2 regions of the Ensifer sp. EB106-03-01-XG145 genome follow, and region 2 is predicted to be linked to the other one. Evidence: predicted binding sites of a transcription regulator. Region 2 holds the regulator's gene; the other holds the start of a gene.
The links. Region 2 encodes LexA, which represses DNA repair genes until DNA is damaged. Its sites were predicted from a motif close to TGTTCNNNNTGTGTTCNG; they were not measured.

Region 1 (14,761 bases), on a different contig from region 2:
CGTGCGCGCTGCGACAATCGGAGAGCGGACCGGCTTGTAGCCGTCGCGGTCGCGAGCGGTCGTCGCATAGACGAAGTTGAGGTCGGCAATAGCCTCTTCGACCGAACCATAGAGCTTGGCGCTGTCGATGACGTGGTCGGCGCGGCTCGCAGCCGAGCGCGCCTTTTCGCTCGGCCAGCCGTCGCGCGGATTGACGAGCCGAAGCTCTGCCAGACCGAAATTCGCCATCGCTCGCGCAACCATGCCGATGTTTTCGCCGAGCTGCGGATAGGCGAGAATGATCGCCGGTCCTTCCACCAGAAGTTCGCGCTCGCTGTTCGTACCTGCCATTTTCCCGTGCCTTCGCCTGTCGTTCGGCGCTTCCCTTGCACAAATACCGCGGAAATTAAAGTCCACTACAAATGAAGCCGGTTGAGAGAGACGCCGATCATCTCGAGACCAAGCTCCGCATCGTCCTTCGAGATCGGCAGGTGCCGATCGACCGGCGCACCGATCCGGCCGACCTCGTAGAAATAGGCGGACGCCTTGTCGCGCACCGACCGAACGAGTTCGAGATTGGCGTCGATGTCCTCTTTGAAATCGGTGCCCTCCAGCTCCGCATCCGTGCCGACGCGTCGCGCGAAGACCCGTGCCCAGTAGGTGCAGGCCATGAAGATTGCCAGCGCCTGGCGCACATGGCCGGGGCGCGTCACCAGCTGCCACGGAAGCCCGAGCGGTTTTGCCGCCGCCGCGAGCTCGCGATAGGCCCGGTCGAGCGCCTGAGAGCGGGCAACGAGAACCATGCCGGAAGTGCCGTCCCGCGCAGCCTGCAACAGGCCGATCAGTTCGTCGCACCAGGTCGCGACAGCTGCATCGAGCGTGGTGCGGGTGCGCGTCGGAAAAACGACGAAGGCGACGGCCGCACCGGCGATCGAGCCGATCATGGTTTCCTCGAGACGAAGCTGCAGGAGGTGCGGCGTCAGCACGCCCATGAGGCTGTAGACCAGCGACAGCACGACGGAAATGAAGAAGGTCATCGTCGCGTAGGAAACGGCGAGGAAATAAAAGGCAAGAAAGACGCAGAGGGCGCAGAGCGGCAGCACGAGATAGATATTGCCGCCAACCAGCGTGCCGACGACGATGCCGACCACGATGCCGAAGAGGGTGCCTGCCGAGCGCTGCAGCGCTTTGACGGCCGTGTCGCCACGCGAACGTGTGTTGGTGAAGACCAGAAACGCCGCGAGCACCGCCCAGAACCAGCGTTCGCGTGACAGCATCAGCCCGAAGACCATGGCGATGCCGGAAGCGAGCGTGATCTGGATCGCTGCCTTCAGCGCCGGGTCGGCAAGCGATGGCTTCCAGCGGCTTGGTCCGCCACTCATGTGTGCCTGCGGCTCTTCGATGTCGGCCGGCGTCAGCTTTGCAAGGCTGCGGGCAAGCCTCTGCCTGACATTGCGAAGCCAGAGCAGCGCCTTCACGGTTTCCGCGCGCCGTGGTGCAGCATCGCCGAGCCGTGCGATCTCCTCGTCGATCCGCTCGCCGTCACGCGCCAGCATCGCCTCCACCAGCGCCGGCGGCGGCATCGACTGGAAGCTCACCACAATCACGCTTTCGGCCGCGAGATGCAGGTCGAAAAGATTGACGACGACATCGGCCGAGGCGAGGCCCGGCTCCGGTTCCGGCCGCTGGTTCTCGGTCGGAATGAAGCTTTCGGCCATCAGCACCGCTTCCTTCAATCGCTCCTCCGCCGTGTGCAGCCGACGCCGATCGACCTCGGAAAGAACCGGCTTACGGGCAATCTCCGCCAGTTGCAGCAGCATCTGGTCGACGCGGCGCTGCACGCTGGCGGTCGCCCGCAACAGGTCCTGGTAGCGATCATCCGGCAGCAGGCGTGTGCGAACGAGATGCGCGACCGTGGCGGAGACCGCCGCGCCGAAGAACAGCGCCGGCAGCTGATCGAGCGTCGGTCGCAGATAAGCGCCGGTGAAATAGGACATGAACGCGAACATGCCGACGGCAAAGCCGCGCGGCCCGAAGGACCGGCCATAGACGGCGAGAAAGATGATCAGCAGGAAAACGACATCAGATGCGTAGCGATGAGTCTCGAGAACCGATGCAAGCCCGACCATGCAAACACCGACGGCGACGGCGACGATGCGGGTCAGGCGCTGGCCTGCCACCGTCGTGTCGCGAACGGCGAGACCGCCTTCGATCGACAGCGACGCAGCGAGGCCGAAGGCGGCCGGCGGCAGCGGCGCCACGAGATAGTGAAACGCCATCAGGAGCAGAATGGAAACGACGATCGTCGCGGTGATGCGGGAGGCCTGCCGCAGGCGGGAGAAGGCCGGATCGTTGGCAAGAAGCCAATCGCGCATACGGGAACGAAATGCCATCGGATGCCTTTGTCTGTCTGCGTTCGCCTCACGTGCGCGTCGCTTCGCGGGGGTTCTTCCTGCATAGCGGCAGGCGCGATCTTTGCAAGGCCGGCGCGCTGAGAGCCCAGCCGGAAAGGCGTGCCGAAGCCTTGTGCGAGGCCAGTCGCAACCTCCATCCAAAGTTTCAACCAAGCACGCTTTGCCTTGCCGGTTCTGAGTGCTATAGGGCACAGGATTTTTCAGAGAGGAAGGGACATCGCTCCCGCTGTCCCGCATAAGCTACGAGGCATATTCATGGCAAAGATCAAGGTCGCCAATCCGGTCGTCGAGCTCGACGGCGACGAGATGACCCGCATCATCTGGCAGTTCATCAAGGACAAGCTGATCCATCCCTACCTCGACATCGATCTGGAATATTACGACCTCAGCGTCGAAAACCGCGATGCCACCGAAGACCAGGTGACGGTCGACGCGGCCAACGCGATCAAGAAGCACGGCGTCGGCGTCAAGTGCGCCACGATCACGCCGGATGAAGCCCGCGTCGAGGAATTCAAGCTGAAGAAGATGTGGAAGTCGCCGAACGGCACGATCCGCAACATCCTCGGCGGCGTTATCTTCCGCGAGCCGATCATCTGCAAGAACGTTCCGCGCCTGGTTCCGGGCTGGACCAAGCCGATCATCGTCGGCCGTCATGCCTTCGGCGACCAGTACCGCGCCACCGACTTCAAGTTCCCGGGCAAGGGCAAGCTGACGATGAAGTTCGTCGGCGAAGACGGCAAGGAAATCGAATACGACGTCTTCGACGCACCGTCGGCCGGTGTTGCCATGGGCATGTACAACCTCGACGATTCGATCACCGAATTCGCGCGTGCTTCGTTCAACTACGGCATCCAGCGCAAGGTTCCGGTCTACCTCTCGACCAAGAACACCATCCTCAAGGTCTATGACGGCCGCTTCAAGGACATCTTCCAGAAGGTCTTCGAGGAAGAATTCGCCGAGAAGTTCAAGGAACTGAAGATCTGGTACGAACACCGCCTGATCGACGACATGGTCGCCTCCGCTCTGAAGTGGTCCGGCGGTTACGTCTGGGCGTGCAAGAACTACGACGGCGACGTGCAGTCGGACATCGTGGCCCAGGGCTTCGGCTCGCTCGGCCTGATGACCTCGGTTCTGATGACGCCGGATGGCAAGACGGTCGAAGCCGAAGCTGCCCACGGCACGGTTACCCGCCACTACCGCCAGCACCAGAAGGGCGAGGAAACCTCGACCAACTCGATCGCCTCGATCTTCGCCTGGACCCGTGGCCTTGCGCACCGCGCCAAGCTCGACGGCAATGCCGAACTCGCGAAGTTCGCCGACACGCTTGAGAAGGTTTGCGTCGACACCGTCGAATCCGGCTTCATGACCAAGGACCTGGCGCTGCTCATCGGTCCCGATCAGCCGTGGCTCTCGACCACCGGCTTCCTCGACAAGATCGACGAGAACCTGCAGAAGGCCATGGCTGCCTGATAGGGCGCCAGACACTTCGAAAAACACGGAACCCGGCCATGCGCCGGGTTTCTTTTTTACCAGCACCGTCGCTCAGCTGATCTCCGCGGCGGCAAGCCCTTACGGGAACGACCGATGATCTCATTCAGACCGATGCTTGATAGCGAATACCCGGCCTATCTCGACTATTTCATTCCGGACTACGCCATTGAAATTTCGGCCAACTACGGCTTTTCCGACGCTGACGCGCTGGTGCAGGCAAGACGTGAAATCGCACAAGATCTGCCGCAGGGCGTGAAGACGCCGGGCAACGTGCTGCTCTGTGTGATCAATGAGACCGATTCCAGCCTCATAGGCTACCTCTGGTATAGACCAGACCTCGCCGGCCATTCGGTCTTCATCAGCGATTTCCACATCCTTGCCAGCCAGCAGGGGCAAGGTTTCGCCAAGCAGGCCCTCAATGCGCTCGAAACCGAGCTTTCAGCGAAAGGCTTTAAGCAGATAAAGCTGCGTGTCGCGGAGAACAATCGACGTGCCAAACACGTCTACGATGTCGCAGGTTTTCGCGTTACCGGCATCAATATGAGCAAGTTGATCAAGCCTTGCGGGCCGTGAGGGGCGAAAGCCGACGGCTCGATAGCATGCGATTGCTGGCCACGGATGTACCGGCACTGCAAAATGGCGGACGAGGAGAGGTCGGCTCAGCCGGCCCTTCTTGTTTGTGTGGCCGGATGTCTGCGCTTGGATCGGCAGGTGCCATCAGGAAAAGGCAGACAAGGCTTGAAACCTTGTCGGCCGTTCAGAGGTGTTCCACTTCGCCGATCGCAACCGACCACCGACGTCTTGCAAGCCTCACTTCAGCGGCAGGTAGATCTCGCTCAAAAGCTCCGTCGGCGCCACTTCGCGGGGATTGTTGAGATACTTCTCGAACATCAGGCTGTCGCGGATTTCACGATCTGACTGTGGCAGCCAGGTGCCGTAGAGCCATTGGTAAGCGTTCGGCATATCCGCATAGGGACCCTTGTGGCGCAGCACGGCGTAGCGGCCGCCGTCGAGGTGCTGCGGTGTCAGCGGCGTCTCCACCGGCATCTGTTCGCGAACGCTGACGCAGGCGAAGGAGCGCAGCTTGTCGGTCGGAACCAGTTCGGGGTCGTCGAGGTAGATGCCGATCATCTCCATGTCCGGCCGGAACAGCTGGCGCGAGAACAAGGTTCCGTAGAGCGTCTCGAACGCCCGCCCGATCTCCATGTAGGAGCCGCTATGGGCGACGCCGACGAGGTCGAAGGCCTCGACCTCCTTGAGGGTGACTTCATACATATCAGGGATTCCTTCCGTTGACGCGGTTTCAAAGGCGACATGGCTGCCCTCCTTCCGGTAGCGCGCCGGCGGCAGCCCGTAAGCTCCCTTGAAGGTGCGGTTGAAGGATTGGAGATTGGGGTAGCCAGAGCGCTGCGCGATCGCTTCGACAGGAAGATCGGACTGGGCGAGATCGGCCGAGGCCCGCTGCAGTCGCAGCCGCTTCACGGTTGCGGCCAGCGTCTCGCCATGGACCGCACGATAGATGCGGTGCCAGTGGTGCGGCGATAGACAGGCGATCTCGGAGAGACGATCGAGGTCGAGATCGCCGTCGAGATGGCCATAAATGTAGTCGCTGACCCTGTGCAGGCGCCGTTCATAGGTCGCCCACGCTACCCGATCGTCCATGTCTACCCTTTCGCGCTTTGCTCACGGATCGGTAGACCATAGATCAATTTGACAAATCCTGCGGACTTCTCCGGCGTACCGCCACAATTTTGCAAGCGCCGCGACTCAAGCTAGCTCTATTATCATTGCCGTCTTGCAGGCTCCGCCCGGGATCCACCGGACGGAACTCTTCTGGCCGAAGGCCCAGCCGATGACCGATACTCTTGTTCCGAAGATCGTAAGCGTTTTCACTGAAGGATATGACGGCGCCCGCCTGCGCGCCGACGCGATCGCCGGCCTCACTGTCGCAATCGTTGCCTTGCCCCTGTCGATGGCGATCGCCATCGCATCGGGCGTCACGCCTGATCGCGGCCTCTATACCGCCATTGTCGGCGGCTTTCTTGTCTCCTTCCTCGGCGGCAGCCGCTCCCAGATCGGCGGTCCGGCTGGCGCCTTCATCGTGCTGGTCGCTGCCACGGTCAATCGCCACGGCGTCGACGGTCTCCTGCTGGCGACGATGATGGCCGGGGTGATGCTGATTGCTGCCGGCTATTTGCGGCTCGGCAAATACATCAAGTTCATTCCCTATCCCGTCACCGTTGGCTTTACCGCCGGCATCGCGGTGATCATCTTCGCAAGCCAGCTGCGCGATCTTCTCGGGATCACGCTTGAGGGCAATGAGCCCGGCCCCTTCCTCGACAAGATCACCGCCCTCGCTGCCGCGATCGACACGATCAACCCGCCGACCGTGGCAACCGCAGCACTGACGATTGCTGTTATCTTCGTCCTACGCAAGCTGAGGCCGCATTGGCCGGGCATGCTGATCGCGATCGCCGTCGCATCTGTCGCCGTCGCCCTGTTACACCTGCCGACCGAAACGATCGGCACCCGCTTTGGCGGCATCCCCGGCGGCCTGCCGAGGCCGGCGCTGCCGCCGTTATCCTTCGACCGGGTCGCTGCGGTCTTCCCGGATGCAGTTTCGTTCGCGCTGCTCGGAGCCATCGAATCCCTGCTTTCCGCCGTCGTCGCTGACGGCATGACCGGCCGGCGTCATCGCTCCAGCGTCGAACTGATCGGCCAGGGCATTGCCAACATCGGTTCGGCACTCTTCGGCGGCATCTGCGTCACCGGCACCATCGCACGCACGGCGACGAATGTGCGGGCCGGCGGCACCAGTCCGGTGTCGGGCATGCTGCACGCGGCTTTCCTTCTCGCTTTCATGCTGGTGGCTGCTCCACTTGCAAGCTATATCCCGCTTGCAGCCCTTGCCGGCATGCTTGCGGTCGTCGCCTGGAACATGGTCGAGAAGCCGGCCTTCATGGCGTTGTTGCGATCATCAGGCGGCGATGCCGTGGTGCTGCTCGCCACCTTTGCCATCGTCGTCTTTCGCGATCTGACCGAAGGTATCGTCGTCGGCTTCGCGCTTGGAGCCGTTCTCTTCATCGACCGTATGGCCAAGAGCATCGCCATCGGCAAAGCGAAGCGCCCAGGATCCAGCGCGGAAGAAAATGGCGCCGAGGAACATCCCGTTGCCGCCGACGACCCGGATACGGTGATCTATCACATTTCCGGCGTCTTCTTCTTCGGCTCCGCGGCAACTGTTGGCTCGGTGCTGGACCGGATTGCCGACCAGCGCCGCAACTTCATTCTTGATTGCAGCGACGTGCCTTTCATGGATTCAACCGCGGCTAACGTGATCGAAGGCACCGTCCGAAAGGCCGAACGGACCGGCGTGCGCTTCATCGTTACCGGCGCCTCGCACCAAGTCCGGCGCATGCTGGCGAGCCACGACGTGCACGAGCCACGTGTCGCAACGTTTGCGTCCATCGAACTTGCGCTCGACAACATCCGCGGTGCGACGAAAGAATAGAGAATTCAGAGCGATGCCGACGTTTTCTAACAATTTGAGGACATCGAACAAAAAAGGGCGCCGAAGTGGCGCCCTTCTAGTTTCTGTCTTTGACGGTTACCCGGCCAGTGCAACGGCCACGGCCTCGATGGCTTCGGCCGCCTTCTCACCATCCGGACCACCGGCCTGGGCCATGTCAGGACGTCCGCCGCCACCCTTGCCGCCGAGCGCGGCTGATGCGACGCGAACGAGGTCGACGGCGCTGAGCTTCGAGGTCAGATCGTCGGTGACGGCCACGACCGCACTCGCCTTGCCATCGCCGGACACGCCGACGAAAGCGACGACGCCAGAGCCGAGGCTCTTCTTGCCGTCATCGGCAAGGCTCTTCAGATCCTTGGGCTCGACGCCCGAGACGACCTTGCCGAGGAAACGAACGCCAGCGATGTCGCGGGCTGCGTCGGCGGAACCCGCCTCGCCGCCACCGCCGAGCGCCAGCTTCTTCTTGGCTTCGGTCAGTTCGCGTTCCAGCTTGCGGCGTTCGTCGAGCAGCGCCTCGACGCGGCCGAGCACGTCGCCCGGCTGAACCTTCAGCGTGTTGGCGAGTGTCTTCACGCGCTCGTCCTGCTCGTTGAGATAGGCGCGTGCGGCTTCGCCGGTCAGCGCCTCGATGCGGCGAACGCCGGCGCCGACTGCGCTTTCCGAAACGACACGGACGAGACCGATGTCACCGGTGGCCGACACGTGGGTACCGCCGCAAAGCTCGACGGAATAGGCGCGGTTGGCCTTGGAACCGTGAATGCCGCGGCCCATCGAGACGACGCGCACTTCGTCGCCATACTTCTCGCCAAAGAGTGCCATCGCGCCTTCGGCGATCGCATCGTCGACGCTCATCAGGCGCGTGGTCACCGGCGTGTTCTGCACGATGATCTCGTTGGCCATTTCCTCCACGATCTTCAGCTCTTCCGCCGTCATCGGCTTCGGATGCGAAACGTCGAAGCGCAGGCGTTCCGGGGCTACCAGCGAGCCCTTCTGGGCGACATGGGTGCCGAGCACTTCGCGCAGCGCCTCATGCAGCAGGTGGGTTGCCGAGTGGTTGGCGCGCAGGCGCGAGCGGCGCGCATGGTCGACGTCGAGCTGCGCGGCGTCGCCGGTCTTCACCGTACCTTCAGCAACGGTCGCGAAATGAACGAAGAGCCCCTCGCCGCGCTTCTGCGTGTCGGTCACGACAAGCTTGCCGGTTTCGGTGGTGATCGTGCCGGTGTCGCCCATCTGGCCGCCCGATTCGCCGTAGAACGGCGTCTGGTTGAGCACCACCTGGACCGTGTCGCCCTTGGCTGCCGAAGCGACGACGGCGCCGTCGCGCACGATCGCCTGGATCACGCCTTCGGCGGTCTCGGTGTCATAGCCGAGGAAGTCGGTGGCGCCGTGCTTTTCCTTGAGCTCGAACCAGATCGTCTCGGTCGCCGCTTCGCCCGAGCCGGCCCAGTTGGCGCGGGCTTCGGCCTTCTGGCGCTCCATGGCGACAGAGAAGGCGTCGGTATCGACGGTGATGCCCTTGGCGCGCAGGGCGTCCTGGGTCAGGTCGAGCGGGAAGCCGTAGGTGTCGTAGAGCTTGAAGGCGGTTTCGCCGTTGAACTGGTCGCCTTCCGAGAGATCGGCAGATGCGTCCGAAAGCAAGTTCAGACCGCGCTCCAGCGTCTTGCGGAAGCGGGTTTCCTCAAGCTTCAGCGTCTCGGAGATCAGCGCTTCTGCGCGCATCAGTTCCGGATAGGCGCGGCCCATCTGGCCGACCAGCGCCGGCAAGAGCTTCCACATCAACGGATCCCGGGCACCGAGCAATTGCGCGTGGCGCATGGCGCGGCGCATGATGCGGCGCAGCACGTAACCGCGGCCCTCGTTCGACGGCAGCACGCCGTCGGCAATCAGGAAAGCGGACGAACGCAGATGGTCGGCAATGACACGATGGCTGGCGCGCTGGTCGCCCTCGGCCTTGACGCCGGTTGCTTCCTCGGAAGCTGCGATCAGGGCGCGGAAAAGGTCGATGTCGTAGTTGTCGTGCTGGCCCTGCAGCACCGCTGCCAGGCGCTCGAGGCCCATGCCGGTGTCGATCGACGGACGCGGCAGGTTGACCCGCTCTTCCTTGGTGATCTGCTCGTACTGCATGAAGACGAGGTTCCAGATCTCGATGAAACGGTCACCGTCCTCGTCGGCCGAGCCGGGCGGTCCACCCCAGATATGGTCGCCATGGTCGTAGAAGATTTCCGAGCATGGGCCGCAGGGCCCGGTATCGCCCATGGCCCAGAAGTTGTCGCTCGTCGGAATGCGGATGATGCGGTCGTCGGAGAAGCCGGCGATCTTCTTCCAGAGATCGAAGGCTTCGTCGTCGGTGTGGTAGACCGTGACCAGCAGGCGCTTGGCGTCGAGGCCGTATTCCCTAGTGATCAGGTTCCAGGCAAGCTCGATGGCTTTCTCCTTGAAGTAATCGCCAAAGGAGAAGTTGCCGAGCATTTCGAAGAAGGTGTGATGGCGCGCGGTGTAGCCGACATTGTCGAGGTCGTTGTGCTTGCCGCCGGCGCGCACGCATTTCTGCGCGGTCACGGCCGTCGAATAGGGACGCTGTTCCAGGCCGGTGAAGACGTTCTTGAACTGCACCATGCCGGCATTGGTGAACATCAATGTCGGGTCGTTGCGCGGCACCAACGGGCTCGACGACACGACCTCATGACCGTTCCTGCGGAAATAGTCGAGAAAGGTCGACCGGATTTCATTCACGCCGCTCATCTTGCGTCCTATTCTAAAGCACCGATTCCGGCCCGGATCCGGCATCTGCCGCGCCACTAAGCCATTGTCCTTAAACCCCGTGGCCATCCATGATGGCCACGCCCTCCAACGCCCTCGGTCGCCGGAACCAAAGGCTTTTATCGTTCACGTATCATACTGTCCAGACGGCAGCAAAAAACCGGCCGTCATAGGACGACCGGTTCTCCGGAAGCTTCAGTTCCTGGTGTTTCACGCCTCGGCGGCGTCGTCGCTGCCGTCGTCGGGTTCCGGGCCGCCGTTTTCGAGGAACCGGTCGGCGATCAGGCCGGCGTTCTGGCGCAGCGCCGTCTCGATCTCACGCGCCAGGTCCGGGTTGTCGCGCAGGAACGTCTTGGCGTTCTCGCGGCCCTGGCCGAGGCGCTGGCTGTTATAGGAGAACCAGGCACCGGATTTCTCGACGATGCCGGCCTTGACGCCGAGATCGACGAGTTCGCCGGTCTTGGAAACGCCTTCGCCATACATGATGTCGAACTCGACCTGCTTGAAGGGCGGCGCCATCTTGTTCTTGACGACCTTGACACGGGTCTGGTTGCCGACGACCTCTTCGCGCTCCTTGACCGAACCGATGCGGCGGATGTCGAGGCGGACCGAGGCGTAGAACTTCAGCGCGTTGCCGCCGGTGGTGGTTTCCGGCGAACCGAACATGACGCCGATCTTCATGCGGATCTGGTTGATGAAGATGACCATGCAGTTCGACTTGGAGATCGACGCGGTCAGCTTGCGCAGCGCCTGGCTCATCAGGCGTGCCTGCATGCCCGGCAGGCTGTCGCCCATTTCGCCTTCGATTTCGGCGCGCGGCACAAGCGCTGCGACGGAGTCGACGACGAGAACGTCGATCGCACCGGAGCGCACCAGCGTGTCGGTGATCTCAAGCGCCTGCTCGCCGGTGTCCGGCTGCGAGATCAGGAGGTTTTCGAGATCGACACCGAGCTTGCGCGCATAGATCGGATCGAGCGCGTGTTCGGCGTCGACGAAGGCGCAGATGCCGCCCTTCTTCTGTGCTTCGGCGATCGTCTGCAGCGCCAGCGTCGTCTTACCCGAGCTTTCCGGGCCGTAAATTTCAACGATGCGGCCCTTCGGCAGGCCGCCGATGCCGAGCGCGATGTCGAGGCTGAGAGAACCCGTCGAGACGGTTTCGATCTCGATGATGCTGTCCTTCCCACCGAGCTTCATGATCGATCCCTTGCCGAACGACCGTTCGATCTGGGAAAGTGCCGCTTCAAGTGCCTTGCTTTTATCCACCGATTTGTCCTCTACGAGCCGCAAAGAGTTTTGTGCCATTTGGTCCACCTTTAGGTTATTGAAGCTACCGAGGCAATGAAGCCGCCGCAGGAGTTTTTGTACATGTTTTGTTCCGTATTTGCAAGAGCAGGACAATATATTGAAAAACAATGATTATCTTGGTTTCGTTCTTTTCATGTTCACGGGATTGAAACCATAGGTTCTCAAATGCGCGCAGTACGTCTTCAAACCTGCCCCTCAGGGCTTGGCCGATTCGCCTGAGACGAAGAGATCGGGCGCATGGGTCCTTGGAATTTGGACCTCGGCCATTGCAGAAAGCCAACAGATATTTCGGCCGATGGGCCAAGCAGAGGAACATTCATGACGGAAGCTGAAATCGCCGTCTTCGGCGGAGCGCATATCGACAGGCGCGGCCGCATATCGGGGACGACCACACCGGGTTCCAGCAATCCCGGCACCTGGTTCGAAGAGGCTGGCGGTGGCGGCTTCAACGCGGCCCGCAACCTTGCGCGCCTTGGCCATGGCGTGCGCATGATCAGCACTCGCGGCGGCGATGCCGCCGGCGAGATGGTGACGGCGGCGGCGGCCGCAGCAGGGGTCATCGACAGCCCCCTCACCTTTCTCGATCGCCAGACGCCGAGCTACACCGCGATCCTTGAAAACGACGGCAATCTGGTGATCGCGCTCGCCGACATGGAACTCTACCGGCTGTTCTCGCCGCGACAATTGCAACGCCGGGCGCTCCGCGATGTCGTCGCCACGAGCAGGCTCGTGCTGACGGACGCCAACCTGCCGGAGGAAACGATCGCCGCGCTGGTCCAGTCGGCCGCGGGCAACGGGCGCCTCGTCGCCGGCATTGCCGTTTCGCCCGCCAAGGTCATCCGCTACCGGCCGTGCCTCCCCCATCTCTCCTTCCTGTTCATGAATGAATCCGAGGCACGGGCGCTGACCGGCAAGGACGCGGCCGAGGCGGAAGCATGGCCGGCGCTTTTGAGAAGCGCGGGCCTCAATGGCGGCGTGGTCACACGCGGCGGCCGCGCGGTCGTCGCCTTCGATGGCGACAGCATCTGCGTTGCCGTTCCGCCGGCGCTCCCGGCACTGGCCGACGTGACCGGCGCCGGTGATGCGCTTGCCTCCGGCTTCCTCTCCGCGCGCCTCGCCGGCTGCAATCTGACCGAGTGCCTGCGGCACGGCATCGCAGCCGCCGGAATCACATTGCGCTCTCCCTTGGCCGCATCCGAAGAGATGTCCGCGGCCAATCTCGAACAGGCGCTGGCTCTTGTGCCCACGCCCCAAATGCTGTCATGACAATTGCCAGCAGAACTCCCAAGGAAAGACCATGACCAAACCCGCTTCTCCCTCCCTGCCGATGGCATATTCCGACGAGGTCGCAGCCGCCAAGGCGCGTGGCGCGCCGATCGTGGCGCTGGAATCGACCATCATCACCCATGGCATGCCCTATCCCGGCAATCTGAACATGGCCCGCAGCGTCGAAGCGATCATCCGCGAACAGGGTGCCGTGCCGGCAACGATCGCCGTCATCCATGGCGTGCTGCATATCGGCCTTGATGACGCCAAGCTCGAGGAGTTGGCGAAGACGGAAGGTGCGATGAAGGTCTCGCGCGCCGACCTCGCCTTCGCGATCGCCGAGCGCCGCACGGGCGCAACCACCGTCGCCGCGACGATGATTGCGGCTGCCCGCGCCGGCATCCGCGTCTTTGCGACCGGCGGCATCGGTGGCGTGCACCGCGGCGCCGAACTCAGCTTCGACGTCTCCGCCGACCTCGACGAACTTGCCCGCACCGGCGTCATCGTCGTCTGCGCCGGCGCCAAGGCGATCCTCGACATTCCGAAGACGCTCGAAGTGCTCGAAACCCGCGGTGTCCCCGTCGTCACCTATGACAGCGAAGTCTTCCCGGCCTTCTGGTCGCGCGACAGCGGCCTCAAGAGCCCGCTGATGCTGAACAGCCCGGCGGCGATCGCCAACTTCCAGAACATGCGCGAACTGCTCGGCGTCGACGGCGGCATGCTGGTAGCCAATCCGGTGCCGGAGGAAAGCGAAATCCCGCGCGAAGAGATGGAAATCTACATCGCCCGCGCGCTCGACAATGCCGAGAGCGATGAGATCACCGGCAAGGCCGTCACGCCTTACCTGCTCGACAATCTCTTCCACATGACCGAAGGCCGCAGCCTCGAGACCAACATCGCGCTGGTCGAGAACAATGCGCGCCTTGCCGGCGAGATCGCGGTCGCGCTCAACGCCAAGTAATTCCGATAGGATACCAGACGAAAAAGCCCGGCACGCAAGCGCCGGGCTTTTTCATGTCCGGCTTCCACCGGCTGATGATTTCAGTGTCAGACCGCTGATCTAGGAGTCGAGCATTTCGCGCACGGAGACTGCGAGCTGCTTCAGCGAGAACGGCTTCGGCAGGAAGCCGAATTTCGCATCCGCCGGCAGGTTGCGGGCAAAGGCGTCTTCGGCATAGCCGGAAACGAAGATGAACTTCAGGTCTGGATACTTCTTCCGCAGTTCGGTCAGCAGCGTCGGTCCGTCCATCTCGGGCATCACCACGTCAGAGACGACGATATCCACCGCGCCATCGAGCTCTTCCATGATATCGAGCGCTTCGACGCCGGAGCCCGCCTCGTAGACTGTGTAGCCGCGCGTTTCCAGCATGCGCTTGCCGCCGCGGCGTACCGCCTCCTCGTCCTCGACAAGCAGGACGACGGCCGAATCCCCGGTGAGATCGGCCGGCTCCTCGGTCTTTGCCGCCGGTGCTGCAATTGTCTGCGCTACCCGCGCCGGAGCCGCCTCCGCCGTTTCTGTCGCCGCCGGGTTGGTCTCTTCGACCGCTACCGGCACCTCGATGTGGCGCGGCAGCAGGATGCGGAAGGTCGTACCCTTGCCGACTTCCGATTCCGGATAGATGTAACCGCCCGACTGCTTGATGATGCCATAGACCATCGACAGGCCGAGACCAGTGCCCTTGCCGACTTCCTTGGTGGTGAAGAACGGCTCGAAAATCTTGTCGAGGATCTCAGGCGGGATGCCGGTCCCCTGGTCGGCGACCTCGACCATCACGAAATCGTCGTCCGGCAACTCGCGTCGTCCGAAGGCGGCAACCTCGGCGGCAGGCAGGTTGCGCGTCCGAAGGGTGATCGTGCCGCCCTCCGGCATTGCGTCGCGGGCATTGACCGCCAGGTTCAGCAGCACCTGTTCGAACTGGCCGAGATCGGTCTTGACCGGCCAAAGATCGCGGCCATAGTCCACCTCGACCTTGACGTTGGTTCCGGTCATGCGGTCGACCAGCATGCGCAGGTCGCC
Region 2 (14,761 bases):
TCTGCAAATGGCTCTTTTCGAAACTGGCTCCCCGGGCCGGATTCGAACCGGCGACCTGTCGATTAACAGTCGAATGCTCTACCGCTGAGCTACCAGGGATCATCCGCGCCGCTGTTTCGCTGTGCGCTTCAGAAGTGAGGCTGCTAATACGCATGCTTTTCCGATTTGCCAAGCGGTTTTTTCAAAAAAAATGACAAGTTCGGTTGCCAGGCTGTGGAGAAGTCCCCAATTGTGGGAAAAGATGCCGGATAGGGAATGATGAATAAAAACAGGAAGCAGACGCATTTCGGGATTGATCCGCAGACGCGTCAGATCGTGCTCGGGAAGTGGCGCATCACGCTGCCGGAATCGCCACTGCTGCGTATCCTGTTGGGCTCGCTCCTGATCTTCTTTGGTTTTCTCGGCTTTCTGCCGGTGCTCGGCTTCTGGATGATACCGTTGGGCCTCATCGTGCTTTCGCACGATATCCCATCCGTCCGCCGTCGCCGGCGTCGGCTGGCTGTCTGGTGGGCGCGCTGGCGCGGACGAGCCAATTCTTCGAACGGCTCGTGAACCGGAGCTATTGCGGTCAACCGTCCCGGATGCCTCGGCTTCGATTCTCTGCCAATTGATTCCCAGCGAAGCGGCTGAACCCTTTGTTGAGGGAGGCCGCCGAAAACTTTTCGGCAACCCATCAAACGCATAATGCGGTCGCGAATCAGGATGGGGACGCATGGCCAAAGCCACTACGAAACGTCGAAGCCGGAATTCCGGTCGGAGCAGGGGCAAACAAGGCGGTATGGCGCCGTGGTATCTGGCCGCCGCACTCACTGTCGGCGGCGTGGTCGCTTACGATCATCGCGCCGAACTGAAACATTGGCCGGTGGTATCGGACGTGGTCGCGTCCACGTCCCGACACGAGTCGAGGCCGAAGCCCGTTCGTGTCGCGCAGAAAGCGGACGAGCGTCCCGCGCAACAGGCGGAGAAGCGGAAGCCGAATCCGGTGACAAGAGTTGCCCTTGCCGCTCCGGTGCCGTCCGTTGACGTCGGCGCCAAGGCGCCGACACCCGTGGTGCGGCCCAGTGAGGAAGTGAAGACGGCATCCGTTCGCACGGATCAGTTTTATTTCTGCGGGATTCGCAACGACAACTGCGTGATCGACGGCGCCACCTTCCTGTACCACGGCGAAACGATCCGCGTCGCAGACGTCGATGCGCCGCGTATTCGCCAGGCAAGCTGCGACAAGGAACGTTCGCGCGGCTTCTATGCCAAGCAGCGCCTGCGCGAATTGTTGAATGCGGGTGACTTCAGGCTGGAAACGGCGAGCGGCCGTCAGGATGCCAAGGCCGGTGAAAAGCTGCGGCTGGTCACCCGCGGCGACCAGTCTATCGGGCGTGTGCTCGTATCCGAGGGGCTGGTGCGGCCGTGGACAGGACACGCGACGCCCTGGTGTTGAGGCCACCCCAGATGCGATCGGCGGAGGTTCGCGATCGCTCTGTGGAAAGTATCCGTCTTACAAATCGACGGCGCGTTTTTCGGAAAATGCCTCTTGCGGTTTTTCTGCAATCATTCTAAATCCGCGCCAACGCTCGGTTATCCGAGCTGTGAGGCCTCGTGGCGGAGTGGTGACGCAGAGGACTGCAAATCCTTGTACCCCGGTTCAATTCCGGGCGAGGCCTCCAATAACTCTCACCTCATTTTAGTGCGGATAGACGTTCTGCCTCAGGGCAGAGCGATTGTGTGTGTTTGCCTCCACACGCCCGCACAAGCCACGTCTTCTAAGCCACTATCGGATCTTATCGCTTCGGTGAAATCGGTAGAGGGGGAACGATGACTCCGCTGACATCAGCCGCATCGGTAGCGTCCGTCATCATCAAAACGGAGGCAATGGCATATATGAAGACGAAACTTGTCCTGACGGCCTTGGCCCTCTTCGCTGCGACCACATTTGAGGCGCAGGCAGAGGATCTGGTTTTCAAGCTGAAGAACAACACGGGCGCAGTGCTGACGAACTTCTATACGTCGCCTGTGGGCGTCAACGAGTGGGAAGACGATGTTTTCGGCCGGCAGGTGCTGAACCCAGGGGAAGACATGGAGATCACCATCGCCGACGGCCGGGAGGTCTGCAAGTACGACATGCGCTTCGAGTTCGAAGAAGGCTCCGGCCTCGATACGACCGAAGACATGCAGGACCTCTGCGAGCTCGGCGAGTACACCATCCACGAGTAAGAGGCGTGCCTTCAGGTCGCCTTCAATAAACAGAGCCTCGCAGCCGCAAGCGGTGGCGAGGCTCGGTCGGATGCCAGGTTTCCCTCGGAATCAGTGGTAGCGGCGGATCAGCCCGACGAGCTTGCCCTGGATCTTCACCCGATCGGGCCCAAAAATCCTTGTTTCGTAGGCAGGGTTCGCGGCTTCGAGCGCGATCGATGCGCCCTTGCGCCGGAAGCGCTTCAGCGTCGCTTCCTCATCATCCACGAGCGCCACGATGATATCGCCGGGATTGGCCGTATTGCCATTGCGGATGATCACGGTGTCGCCGTCGAAGATGCCGGCTTCGATCATCGAATCGCCCTTGACTTCGAGAGCGTAGTGTTCGCCGTTGCCGATCATGTCGAGCGGAACGGTAATGTCGTGCGTGTTATTCTGGATGGCCGAGATCGGCACACCGGCAGCGATGCGGCCCATGACCGGCACGGAAACCGATGTGTTGTCGGCCACGGGCGCGGGCTTCGGCGGTGCGGCAGGAGCGGCCACTGGCGGCTTGCCGAGGCTGCCCTCGATCACGCTGGGCGAGAAGCCGCGGCGGGGCTGCTGCTGGCTGGATACGTAAGCCTCCGGAAGCTTGATGACCTCGAGCGCGCGAGCCCGGTTCGGCAGACGGCGAATGAACCCGCGTTCTTCGAGTGCCGTGATCAGGCGGTGAATGCCGGACTTCGACGCCAGGTCGAGCGCATCCTTCATTTCATCGAAAGATGGTGGGACGCCCGACTCCTTCATGCGTTCGTGAATGAAGAGAAGCAATTCCTGTTGCTTGCGGGTCAGCATGGCACGTCGCTCCCAGAGGCGTGAAACAAATCAAGAACAGACACTATCTGTTCCATATGTGTTCCGCAAGTGCCTAAAATTCCGTGAACTCAGACAATTGGCGCGTCTGTGCGTGTCGATTGGTCACTTTTACGGGAGCAGAGCGGCTTTGGGCGATGATCGTGCCCAAACGGAGGGCGGCGGCGTAGCGCATTACGCGACGCACGGCGATTCGAACGAATCGCGAGCGTTTTTGTGCAAAGAGGCTAGGCCGGCTGCGTGGCGGCGCACGCGTCTTCGAATTCCTTCACCGTCTCGGCGCTGTTGTCTTCTGGAAGTACGGCATCCGCCGCATCGGTCGCGACCGGCCTGTCGCCATCATAGACGAACGACTGGATGTAGAACGCGATCGCACCCTTCCACACCTTGCGTCCATCGATCTGATGGCATGGCACGGCGCTCTCGAAATCGGTCTGAAGTTCGTCCACCGTGGCGGCGCTGAGCTTGACGTCAGGCATATTAGGCGATGCGACTATCGAAGCGAGAAGCAGGGCGGCAAGCACGGTGATCGTCCACTTTGATGCAAGGGTGGGACTACGGGGCGGTTAACGATGTGAACCGCGCTTTCGTTCCGAAGTCCAGCAAGCTTGGCGATCACTGTCATGTGTTCAACAGCTCTTTGGGTGCAGGCTGTGGCCGTTTTGCGCCAGGGGCACGCAGCGGCGAAGCCGCCTCAGCCTGGCGCGCCGTCCTTGCCGCAATCGCATGGGTTGCGCCAAGTCGCGGCCTCGCTACGGGCGTGCACAAATCCGTGTTGTGAAGATGTCGCACGTCTCGACAGGTAGTAAAAAAACGATAACTTTGCGGGAAAAATGGGGTGATTGCATGCGTAGATTGTCGTTGGCGGTTCTCTGTCTGTTGGTGGCGGCGGGAGCGGCCTCTGCTGAAGAAGGGCGTTCGAATATCTGGAAGGAGGTCAATGCCTGGACGGTGGGCTCCGATCCGTCCTTGGGCGGCTCGTGCTATGCGGCGACGAGCTACGACGCCGGAATGATCCTTCGAATCGGCTTTTACCCGAGAGGATCGGCGAACCTGGCGTTTCTTTCGATCGGCAATGCCGACTGGAAATCGATCGAGCCGCAGCGGGAGTATGACGTCGCCTTGCAGCTCGACCGTGGCCGCCAGTGGCCGGCTGTCGCGTTCGGCGTGGACCTCACAGGCTCGAAGGCTCTGGTCGTCAACTTCTCCAACACCGACTTCTTCACCGAATTCGTGCGCAAGAACACGCTGGCGCTGGCGTTCGAAGGGCGCGTCGTGGCGAGCCTCAGCCTGCGCGATTCGATGAAGGCCGTCAGCGAGATGTTCAAATGCCAGGAGGCGGTGATTGCGTTGATGCCAAACGGCGGGCAGGGGGCGGCCGCCGATCCGTTTGCGGGCGCCGGCGGGAATGCGCCAAACAATGACCCCTTTGCTGGCGGCGGCCAGACCAAGTCGTCGAAAGATCCCTTTGCCATGTGATCTTTGGCGTGAGCGTCGGTCCGCGGGGAGAGGTGAATATTCCTAAAATTTTGCATGGGTGCGGGTCACCCACCCTCGACAGTCACGCGGCGACCTATCAAAATGCGGGCAAACGGGGGTTTTGCATGCGTAGATTGCTGTTCGGGTTGGTGAGCTGTCTGATGGCCACGGGACCGGCCGTGGCTGAGGAGTCCGAGATCATCAAATGGAAGGAAGTCGGCGGCTGGACCGTTGCTTCCGACACGTCGATGGAAGGCTCGTGTTTCATCACGTCGATATTCGAAGGCGGAATCAGGCTGCGCCTGGGGTTCTATCCCAAGGGCTCCGAATCGCCACTCTACATGAGTTTCGCCAGCGACGACTGGAAGTCGCTCGAGGTCGGCAAGGACTATGACCTGACGTTCCGCTTCGACAAGAGCGATCCCTGGAGTGCGGCGGCGACCGCCGCCGGCGACGAGAGCGGCAAGTTCCTGTTCGTGAACGTCACCGATGCGGAATTCCTGACGGGGTTCGTGCGCAAAAGGACGTTGGCGATCGCCTTTGACGATCGCGTTGTCGCAAACCTCAGTCTGCGCGGCACCGGCCCGGCGGCGGAAGAACTCCTGAAATGCCAGCGAGCCGTGGATGAGATCATCGCCGACGAGGGCCGCAAATCCAAGGAGAAGAAGTCCGATCCGTTCAACGCGCCGAGCGAGAAACGCTCAGCGCGTGATCCGTTCAGCCTCTAACCTGCGGCTTGAGTGAAAGGCGGAGGGCCCAGTCGTCGTCTGCCCGAGGCGAACCACACGGCGCTGACGCCTGCCGACAAGCGCTCGTTAAAATGAAGCACCGCCAGGGATGGCGGTCCATCGTCGGACTATATTTCTTGGGAAAATGGCGGACAGGGTGGGATTCGAACCCACGGTACGGTTTCCCGTACGCTGGTTTTCAAGACCAGAGCCTTAAACCACTCGGCCACCTGTCCTTGCCTGAAGTCGCAGTCAACTGCTTACCGGGCACGGCGTTATTGCGCGAAGCCCTGTCGCTTTGCAAGATTTAACATGCGTCGCTGAAAGATTTTCTCGATGGCCGGACTGGAGTGCGCGGGCACGCTCCGCCGGTAACCATCTGTAAACCATAACGCATGAAATCCGGCGCTGATCTGTGGATGAGTTCGCATTTTCGCCTTGTTGCTGTCATGTTTAATCGACTGTTCCGTTTCGGGACGCCGAGATTCCCGCTGGGGGCACGAGCGGAAGGTTTCGAGTACGGCTTATTCGATCGATGTTGTGGGACAGATGACATCCAGTAAAAATGCGGCATATCTGGTCAAGGGACTGCGCCTTGCGGCAATTCCTGCGCTGTGCGTAACGCTCGCGGCCTGCGGATCCACGTCGAGCATCAAAAAGAAGCCGCGGGGCAAGGAATACTTCGCCGAATCCGTTTACGGCGTGAAGGCGAGCCCGCGCGTTGCCACCGGTAACAACATCCCCAAGGGCGGCGGACGCTATCAGGTCGGCAAGGCCTATCAGGTCAAGGGCAAGTGGTATCAGCCGAGGGAAGACTTCGGCTACAACAAGACCGGTACGGCTTCCTGGTACGGCTCGGCCTTTCATGGTCGCCTGACCGCCAACGGCGAGGTCTATGACAAGGCCCATCTGTCGGCCGCCCATCCGACGTTCCCGCTGCCGAGCTACGCGCGCGTCACCAACATGGAAAACGGTACGTCCGTCATTGTGCGCGTCAACGATCGCGGCCCCTATGAATTCGGCCGGATCATCGACGTTTCCTCGAAGACGGCCGACATGCTCGATATCAAGCGCAAGGGCAGCGCGCAGGTGCGCGTGCAATATGTCGGCCGCGCGCCGCTTGAAGGCAACGACATGCCCTATCTGATGGCGTCCTACGTTCAGAAGGGCGAACGTGGCCCGAGCGTGATGCCGGAAGGCCAGATCGCGACCGGCGTAATGGTCGCCTCCAACGAGCCGTTCCGCAAACAGAGCCTTGGCACGATCACCGTCCCCGCAAAGGCCTCGCTCGATGTTGGCGAACCGGTGACGGCGCTCGCAGCTCCCGTGCCGCAGTTCGCCCAGCCGCAATCGCTGAACGAGTTCGTGATGCTGCCGGAAATCGGCCCGATCCCGCGTGAGCGGCCCGAGTTCATCCCGATGCCCGATGGCAACATGGCCTATGCTGCAGCTTACGTCGAAGTCCGCGTCAGCGACGCCGAATCGCCGTTTGAAGCGATTATGGTCGACCGGAAGCAGCTTACCCCCCAAGTGATTGTCGATTACGCCAAGCGCCAGAAAGCAAGCGGTTCTGTCCGTTAACCGCAGGCGGCGTTGTGCCAAAATGACCACGCTGCTATGCCCAAGGGGAAACCGGAGTTTCCCATGCGCATGAAGATGTTTTCGGCGGTGTTTTTCGGCGTTGCGCTGTTTACAGGCGCCGTATTCGCGCAGACACCGGCGCCCGCTTTCGATACCAAGGCAAAGCAGATCCTGCTTGTCGATGCCGAAACCGGCACCGTGCTTTTCTCACGCGCCGAAAATCAACCGATACCGCCTGCATCGCTCGCCAAATTGATGACGATGGAGGTCGTGGCCGAGGCTCTCGGCAAGGGCGAGCTTTCCGCCGAAACCACCTTCGAGGTGTCCGAGCACGCCTGGCGCACCGGCGGTGCGCCCGCCGGCACCTCGACGATGTTTGCCGCATTGAAATCCCGCATCCGCGTCGCCGACCTCCTGCAGGGTGTGGCGGTCCAGCTTGCCAACGATGCCTGCATTATCCTTGCTGAAGGCATGACCGGGAATGAGGGCGCTTTTGCCGAGCGGATGACGGCGCGCGCGCGCGAGCTTGGCATGCCGGTTGCGACGTTCCGCAATGCCACTGGGCTCCCGGATCCCGGCAACCAGATCACGATGAGCGAACTGGTAACGCTCATTCGGCACCTCCACGAGGCACATCCCGATCTCTACAGGCTCTATTCGCAGCCGGAGTTCGAATGGAACAAGATCCTGCAACGCAATAAGAACCCGCTGATCGCGGCCAATATCGGTGTGGACGGCCTGGCGACCGGCTTTGCCGAAGGCTTCGGTTTCTCCCTGGCCGCTTCGCTGCAGCGCGGCGACCGCCGGGTCTATCTCGCCATGGGCGGTCTCGAAACCGACAAGGAGCGCATCGAGGAGAGCCGCAAGGTGCTCGATTGGGCAATGACCGCCTTCGAGAAGAAGCGGATTTTTGCCGACGGGGAGGCGATTGGCGAAGCGGCCGTCTATGGCGGCGATGCCGCCCACGTCGCCTTGGTTGCCGGCGGTCCGGTCGACGTGCTTTTGCCGGTCGACAATCCGGAACGGCTGACGGCGCGGATCGTCTATAAGTGGCCCTTGCGGGCGCCGGTAACTGCGGGGACGGAAGTCGGCGTCGTCAAATTGTGGAACGGCGAGAAGCTGCTGCGCGAAGTGCCGGTCAAGACCGCCAACGCCGTCGGGCAGGGCACGCTGACCAGCCGTGCTCTCGATGCGCTGCAGGAACTGCTGTTTTTCTGGATTTAGCCGCAGCTGGTTGCGGCGAGGGCGGTTCCTGCCAATTCATCGCCACCTGACGGTTTCACACGGCGGACCAATCGGTTAAACAGGGCCAGAGCGGAATGAGGAAAGTGTGCGCGGTTTTCCGCCCGCGTTCCGCTCTAGCTTATTAGAACAGGTCACGATGATTTCAGGTCGATTCGACCTGAAATCATCGTGACCTGGGTCGCATGCCGATATGGGAACGCATGGTGTCGCTGAAAAAAGGTCTGTTCGTAACATTCGAAGGTGGGGAAGGTGCCGGCAAGTCGACGCAGCTTCGTCTTCTTGCCGAATCCCTGCGCGGGCGCGGCTACGAGGTGCTGACGACACGCGAGCCTGGCGGTTCAGCCGGCGCCGAAGCGGTGCGCCACGTGCTTCTTTCGGGAGCCGCGGAGGCCTTCGGGGTCAGGATGGAGGCGATCCTCTTTGCAGCGGCCCGGAGCGATCATGTCGAAGAGGTCATCCGGCCGGCGCTCGACAAGGGTACGATCGTGCTGTGCGACCGTTTCATGGATTCTTCGCGCGTCTATCAGGGCATCACCGGCAACCTGGAGCAAAGCTTCGTCGAAAGTCTGGAGCGTGTGGCGATCAACGGTGTCGTGCCGGATCGGACCGTGATTTTCGATCTGCCGGCGAGCATCGGCCTCGAGCGGGCGCAACGCCGCGCCGGGGACGACAATCCTGATCGTTTCGAGAAGGAGCAGCTGGAGACGCATGAGAAACGGCGGGACGCCTTTCTCGATATCGCCAGGCGCGATTCCGAGCGATGCCGGGTCGTCGATGCGACGCAGCCTGTCGAGGCCATCGCCACCGAGGTGCTTTCCCTCGTCGAGGCCCTCCTGCCGCATGGCGACGGCACCGACACGTCGACCGAGGAAGTCGTGTCATGAGCGCGGAAAGAGGCGGCGTCCTGGATGGCGCCATCGCGCCCGCCGAGAACAATCGACTGTTCGGCCACGAACAGGCGGAAAGCTTCCTGGCGCAGAGCTATCGCTCCGGCAAGGGACACCACGCGATCCTGATCGAAGGGCCGGAGGGGATTGGTAAGGCGACGCTTGCCTTTCGCTTTGCGCATCACATCCTGAAACATCCGGAACCCGCGGAAGCGCCTGAAGCGATTTCCGATCCCGATCCGGCTTCCGCCATCGGGCGGCAGCTCGCCTCGGGCGCCTCGCACAATCTCTTGCACCTGAGCCGCCCGATCGATGAGAAGACGGGCAGGGCGAAGGGCGCGATCACCGTTGACGAGGTCCGACGCGCCGGCAAGTTCTTCAGCCAGACGTCAGGTACGGGCAACTGGCGCATCGTCATCATCGACCCGGCGGACGACCTCAACCGGAATGCGGCCAATGCCATCCTGAAGATCCTCGAGGAGCCGCCGCACCGCTCGCTCTTCCTGGTGCTGACGCATGCGCCCGGAAAACTGTTGCCGACGATCCGCTCGCGCTGCCTGCCGCTGCGGCTGAAGCCGCTCGACGTCGCGCCGCTCAGTCAGGCTCTGGCGCATCTCGGTTTCGATCTCGAAGGCGAGAACGCCGAGCGCATCGTCGCGGCCGCCAATGGCAGCGTCGCCGAAGCGCTGAAGCTCATCAATTATGGCGGACTGGAAATTACCGCGACATTCGAAGGAATCCTCGCAGGGCAGGGCCCGGCGGTCCGCAAGGACATGCACAAGCTGGCCGACGTGCTCTCGGGCAAGGACAGTGAAACGATCTTCGAATTCTTCCAGGCTCTCGCAAGTGACCGCATCATGCGCGACGCGCGGGAGGCCGCGATTGCGGGAGACATCGTGCGCGCCGAGCGCTTCGCGCGGCTTTCGGCTTCCGTGACCGAGCGGCTGACCGTCAGCGACGCCTACAATCTCGACCGCAAGCAGACCATCCTGTCGCTGCTCGACGATTTGAAAGCGGCGCTATAGCGCCGCCTGGAAGCGCCACTTGCGCTCGATTGCCGCCTGCAGGTCGAGCTTGTGGTGGTGGGCGAAAAGCAGCACATGCCCGAGCAGGTCGGCGGTCTCGTCGGCCATCAGGGACCTGAGTTCGTCCGTTGATTTCCCGTTGCGTCGGCCGCGGCCGCTGAGCTTGTTCCAGACCTGCGTCAGCTCCCCCAATTCCTCCTGCATCTTCAGGATGAACCAGTCGGGATCGCGCTCGATCCCGTGCACGCCGGCATAGCCGGCGGAGGCGGTTTCAAATTGGCTGCCAAGTCGCTCCAGCATGATTCACCCTCTTCCGTCTGTTTCTGTTTTGTTCTAGGTCGCGCATGCGGATTACGCAAGGCTGGCTGCGCCAGCGGCGACCTCTCCGACCGGGCTTTTCACGGATCGCATGTTTCTTCCTTTGAGCGTATGCGCTAAGAGCGTGCGTAGCTTAATCCGAGATAGATCGAATCCGCCTATGAGAGACACGTCCCCTTTCTACATCACCACCGCGATCTCCTACCCGAACGGCCGGCCGCATATCGGCCACGCCTATGAGTTGATCGCGACGGATGCCATGGCGCGCTACCAGCGCCTAGATGGACGTGACGTGTTCTTCCTGACCGGCACCGACGAGCACGGCCAGAAGATGCAGCAGACGGCACGCAAGGAAGGCGTGACTCCGCAGGAACTGGCCGACCGCAACTCCGCGGAATTCCAGAAGATGGCCGTGCTATTGAATGCGTCCAACGACGACTTCATCCGCACGACCGAGAAGCGCCATCACGATGCGTCGCAGGACATCTGGATTCGCATGGGCGAGGCGGGCGACCTCTACAAGGATTCCTACGCCGGCTGGTACTCTGTGCGGGACGAAGCCTACTACCAGGAGAACGAGACCGAACTGCGCGACGATGGCGTCCGCTACGGCCCGCAGGGAACGCCCGTCGAATGGGTCGAGGAGCAGAGCTACTTCTTCCGCCTCTCCGCCTATCAGGACAAGCTCCTGAAGCACTATGAGGAAAATCCTGATTTCATCGGTCCGGCCGAACGCCGCAACGAGGTGATTTCCTTCGTGAAATCGGGTCTCAAGGATCTCTCGGTTTCGCGCACCACCTTCGACTGGGGCATCAAGGTTCCGAACGACCCGGCGCACGTGATGTATGTCTGGGTCGACGCGCTGACGAACTACATCACCGCGACCGGCTATCTCGACGATCCCAAGGGTCCACGCGCCAAGTTCTGGCCAGCCAACATCCATGTGATCGGCAAGGACATCATCCGCTTCCACGCAGTCTATTGGCCGGCTTTCCTGATGTCGGCCGGCCTGCCGCTGCCCAAGCGCGTCTTTGCCCATGGCTTCCTGCTCAACAAGGGCGAGAAGATGTCGAAGTCGCTCGGCAACGTCGTCGATCCGTTCAACCTCGTCGAACATTTCGGCCTCGACCAAATCCGCTACTTCTTCCTGCGTGAAGTCTCATTCGGTCAGGACGGCAGCTACAGCGAGGAGGGGATCGCGACCCGCATCAACTCCGATCTCGCCAACGGCATCGGCAACCTGGCGAGCCGCTCGCTGTCGATGATCGTCAAGAACTGCGACGGCCAGGTCCCGGTCTGCGGTACCTTGACCGACGAGGACAAGGCGATGCTGGCGGCGGCAGATGCGCTGCACGAGATCACGCGCGACGAGATGGGCAATCAGATGATCCACCGGGCGCTGGCCGCGATCATCGCCGTCGTCTCCGAGACGGACCGCTACTTCGCCGGCCAGGAGCCCTGGGCCCTGAAGAAGACCGATCCGGCCCGCATGGGAACCGTGCTCTATGTAACGGCGGAAGTGGTGCGCCAGATCGCCATCCTCTTGCAGCCCTTCATGCCGGACTCGTCGGCAAAGCTGCTCGACCTGGTGGCGGCGCCCGCCGACAAGCGCGACTTCGCAGCCCTCGGCGAGGCGGGACGTCTCGTGTCGGGCACGCCGCTTGAAGCGCCGAAGCCGGTGTTCCCGCGCTACATTGCACCGGAAGCGCAATAAGGCACTTTGAGCATGCTGATCGATACCCATTGCCATCTGGATTTTCCCGATTTCGAAGCGGAGCGTGACGCCATCGTCGCGCGGGCGCATGAGGCGGGTGTCGAGCAGATGATCACGATCTCGACCCGCGTGAAGCGGTTCGAGACGATCCTTGCGATCGCTGAGGCCTATCCGAATGTCTTCTGTTCCGTCGGCACGCATCCGCACAATGCGGATGAGGAACTGGACATCACGACTGAAGATCTTGTCCGGCTGTCGGTGCATCCGAAGGTGGTCGCGATTGGCGAGGCGGGTCTCGACTATTTCTATGACAACGCTCCGCGTGACGCCCAGGTCGAAGGCCTGCGCCGGCACATTGCCGCAGCGCGCGAAACCGGTTTGCCGCTCGTCATTCATAGCCGCTCGGCCGACGAAGACATGGCGGCGATCCTGACCGAGGAAACAGGGAAGGGGGCCTTCCCTTTCCTTCTGCACTGCTTCTCGTCCGGCCCTGACCTCGCGCGTATCGGCGTCGAGCTCGGCGGCTACGTCTCCTTCTCGGGCATCCTGACCTTTCCGAAATCCGAAGAGTTGCGCGAGATCGCCAAGACCGTGCCGCACGACCGGATGATCGTCGAGACCGACGCGCCTTATCTCGCGCCGAAGCCGTTCCGCGGCAAGCGCAACGAGCCGGCCTATGTCGCCCATACGGCTGCCGTGCTCGCCGAAACGATCGGTGTGAGCAACGGGGAGATCGCTAGGATCACCACGGAAAACGCCTTCCGCATCTTCTCCAAGATGCCGAGGGTCTGACGTGGCGTTCCGGCGCGCCTTCACCATTCTCGGCTGCGGCTCGTCGCCGGGCGTGCCGCGCATCACCGGTGACTGGGGCGCCTGCAATCCGGACAATCCGAAGAACCGGCGCATGCGCGCCGCTTTGCTGGTCGAGCAGACCGCGCCCGATGGTGGCAAGACGACCGTCGTCATCGACACTGGTCCGGATTTTCGCGCGCAGATGGTTGCAGCAGGGGTGCACCACATCGATGCGGTGCTCTACACCCATTCCCATGCCGATCATCTGCATGGCATCGACGATCTGCGCGGTTATGTCATTGAAAACCGGAGGCGGGTGCCGATCTGGGCCGATGCCTATACGATGGGGCGAATCCGCGAGGGATTCGGCTATTGCCTGGAATCACCGCCCGGCAGCGGTTACCCACCGATCGTCGAGCCGCGGATCATTCCCGACGATCTATCGCCTGTGGTGATCAACGGTGCCGGCGGGCCGATCCCGTTCCGGCCGCTGATGCAGTTTCACGGCAACATCCATTCGCTCGGGTTCCGAGTCGGCGACTTTGCCTATTGCAGCGATGTCAGCGACTTTCCCGCCGAAACCGTCGCCAAGCTCGACGGTCTCGATCTGTTGGTTCTCGACACCCTGCAGTATAAGTTCCACCCGAGCCATCTGTCGCTGGTGCAGTCGCTCGGCTGGATCGCCAGACTGCAGCCGAAGCGGGCGGTACTGACGCACATGCATGTGCCGCTGGATTACGACACGGTTCAGGGCGAAACGCCCGATCATATCGAGCCGGCCTACGACATGATGCGGCTCGAATTCGACGTCGGCGATCCGACGTCTGGTGACGCGTAAATCAGATTAGCATTCTTATCTAATATACGGATTCACTTGGAGAAATAGGGCGCCAGATTGGTGCGGATACGCTCCAGAACCGATGCGCCTGAAAGGTCCGGGACAAAGCGCTGACCGGTGATCGTCTCGAAAGCCTCGATATAGACCGCAGATGTCTGCTCGATGAGATCGACTGGAATTTCTGGGATCGGATCCTTGTAAGGGTCGCAGCGCGCGGTGACCCAGGCGCGCACGAAATCCTTGTCGAAGCTTTTCGGGCGCTCGCCGCGTTCGAAGCTCTGCTGGTAGCTGTCGGCGATCCAATAGCGGCTGCTATCGGGCGTATGGATCTCGTCGGCAAGAATGATCGTGCCGTTTTCGTCGGTACCGAACTCGTATTTGGTGTCAACGAGGATCAGGCCACGTTCGGCGGCGCGCTGCTGGCCACGGGCAAACAGAGCCAGCGCATATTGCCAGACCGTATCCAGCTGCTCTTTCGTCAGCAGTCCTTGCTCGAGGATCGCTTCGGCCGAGAGCGGCTCGTCGTGACCGCCGTCGAAAGCCTTGCTGGTGGGCGTGATGATCGGCTGCGGCAGCTTCTCGTTGTCGCGCATGCCGTCCGGCAAGGTGATGCCGTACATCTCACGTTCGCCATTGCGGTACTTGGTCAGGATCGAGGTGCTGGTGGTGCCGGCAAGATAACCGCGCACGACGACCTCAACCGGCAGAATGTCGAGCCGCTTGCCGATGACGACATTGGGGTCCGGATAGCTGACCACATGGTTCGGGCAAATGTCGGCGGTTTCCTCGAACCAGTAGCGCGCGGTCTGCGTCAGCACGTGACCTTTGTTCGGGATCGAGGTCAGGATGACGTCGAAGGCGCTCAGCCGATCCGTGGCGATGATGATACGGTTGCCATCGGGCAGATCGTAGTTTTCGCGAACCTTGCCTTTGTAGCGGTTTGGCAGTTCTGGAATGAAAGCATCTGAAAGAACGCGCAATTCGCTCATCACATCTGGCCTTGAAAGTGGTGCTTCGGTGCTGGAACGCTAAGCAGGCCGGAAAGGCCGGGTCAAGCGCGGCAAGGCAAGGATCAGCCGCAATCCATGTTTTCCGGCATATTCGGTAGTTCC

Region 1: recA (recombinase RecA) is a predicted target of LexA. The motif match lies at 11,534-11,551, and genes of this name have one in related genera.

What each region holds. Positions count from the first base shown of each region.
Region 1 is NZ_JBYTEC010000010.1:134,022-148,782, reverse strand. Features, by position in the region: gene AC3WWH_RS22595 (RNA methyltransferase) at 1-330, opposite strand, end outside; gene AC3WWH_RS22590 (FUSC family protein) at 396-2,372, opposite strand; gene AC3WWH_RS22585 (NADP-dependent isocitrate dehydrogenase) at 2,649-3,863, shown strand; gene AC3WWH_RS22580 (GNAT family N-acetyltransferase) at 3,996-4,457, shown strand; gene AC3WWH_RS22575 (AraC family transcriptional regulator) at 4,695-5,546, opposite strand; gene AC3WWH_RS22570 (SulP family inorganic anion transporter) at 5,737-7,395, shown strand; gene alaS (alanine--tRNA ligase) at 7,492-10,155, opposite strand; gene recA (recombinase RecA) at 10,384-11,475, opposite strand; gene AC3WWH_RS22555 (carbohydrate kinase family protein) at 11,797-12,744, shown strand; gene AC3WWH_RS22550 (pseudouridine-5'-phosphate glycosidase) at 12,776-13,705, shown strand; gene cckA (cell cycle histidine kinase CckA) at 13,805-14,761, opposite strand, start outside.
Region 2 is NZ_JBYTEC010000001.1:1,743,691-1,758,451, forward strand. Features, by position in the region: tRNA gene AC3WWH_RS08510 (tRNA-Asn) at 25-99, opposite strand; gene AC3WWH_RS08515 (hypothetical protein) at 259-552, shown strand; gene AC3WWH_RS08520 (thermonuclease family protein) at 713-1,435, shown strand; tRNA gene AC3WWH_RS08525 (tRNA-Cys) at 1,588-1,661, shown strand; gene AC3WWH_RS08530 (hypothetical protein) at 1,876-2,208, shown strand; gene lexA (transcriptional repressor LexA) at 2,299-3,024, opposite strand; gene AC3WWH_RS08540 (hypothetical protein) at 3,270-3,566, opposite strand; gene AC3WWH_RS08545 (hypothetical protein) at 3,826-4,521, shown strand; gene AC3WWH_RS08550 (hypothetical protein) at 4,530-5,249, shown strand; tRNA gene AC3WWH_RS08555 (tRNA-Ser) at 5,396-5,485, opposite strand; gene AC3WWH_RS08560 (septal ring lytic transglycosylase RlpA family protein) at 5,799-6,830, shown strand; gene AC3WWH_RS08565 (D-alanyl-D-alanine carboxypeptidase family protein) at 6,894-8,054, shown strand; gene tmk (dTMP kinase) at 8,279-8,959, shown strand; gene AC3WWH_RS08575 (DNA polymerase III subunit delta') at 8,956-9,987, shown strand; gene AC3WWH_RS08580 (nucleoside triphosphate pyrophosphohydrolase family protein) at 9,982-10,287, opposite strand; gene metG (methionine--tRNA ligase) at 10,466-12,019, shown strand; gene AC3WWH_RS08590 (TatD family hydrolase) at 12,032-12,811, shown strand; gene AC3WWH_RS08595 (MBL fold metallo-hydrolase) at 12,813-13,649, shown strand; gene AC3WWH_RS08600 (phosphoribosylaminoimidazolesuccinocarboxamide synthase) at 13,682-14,629, opposite strand.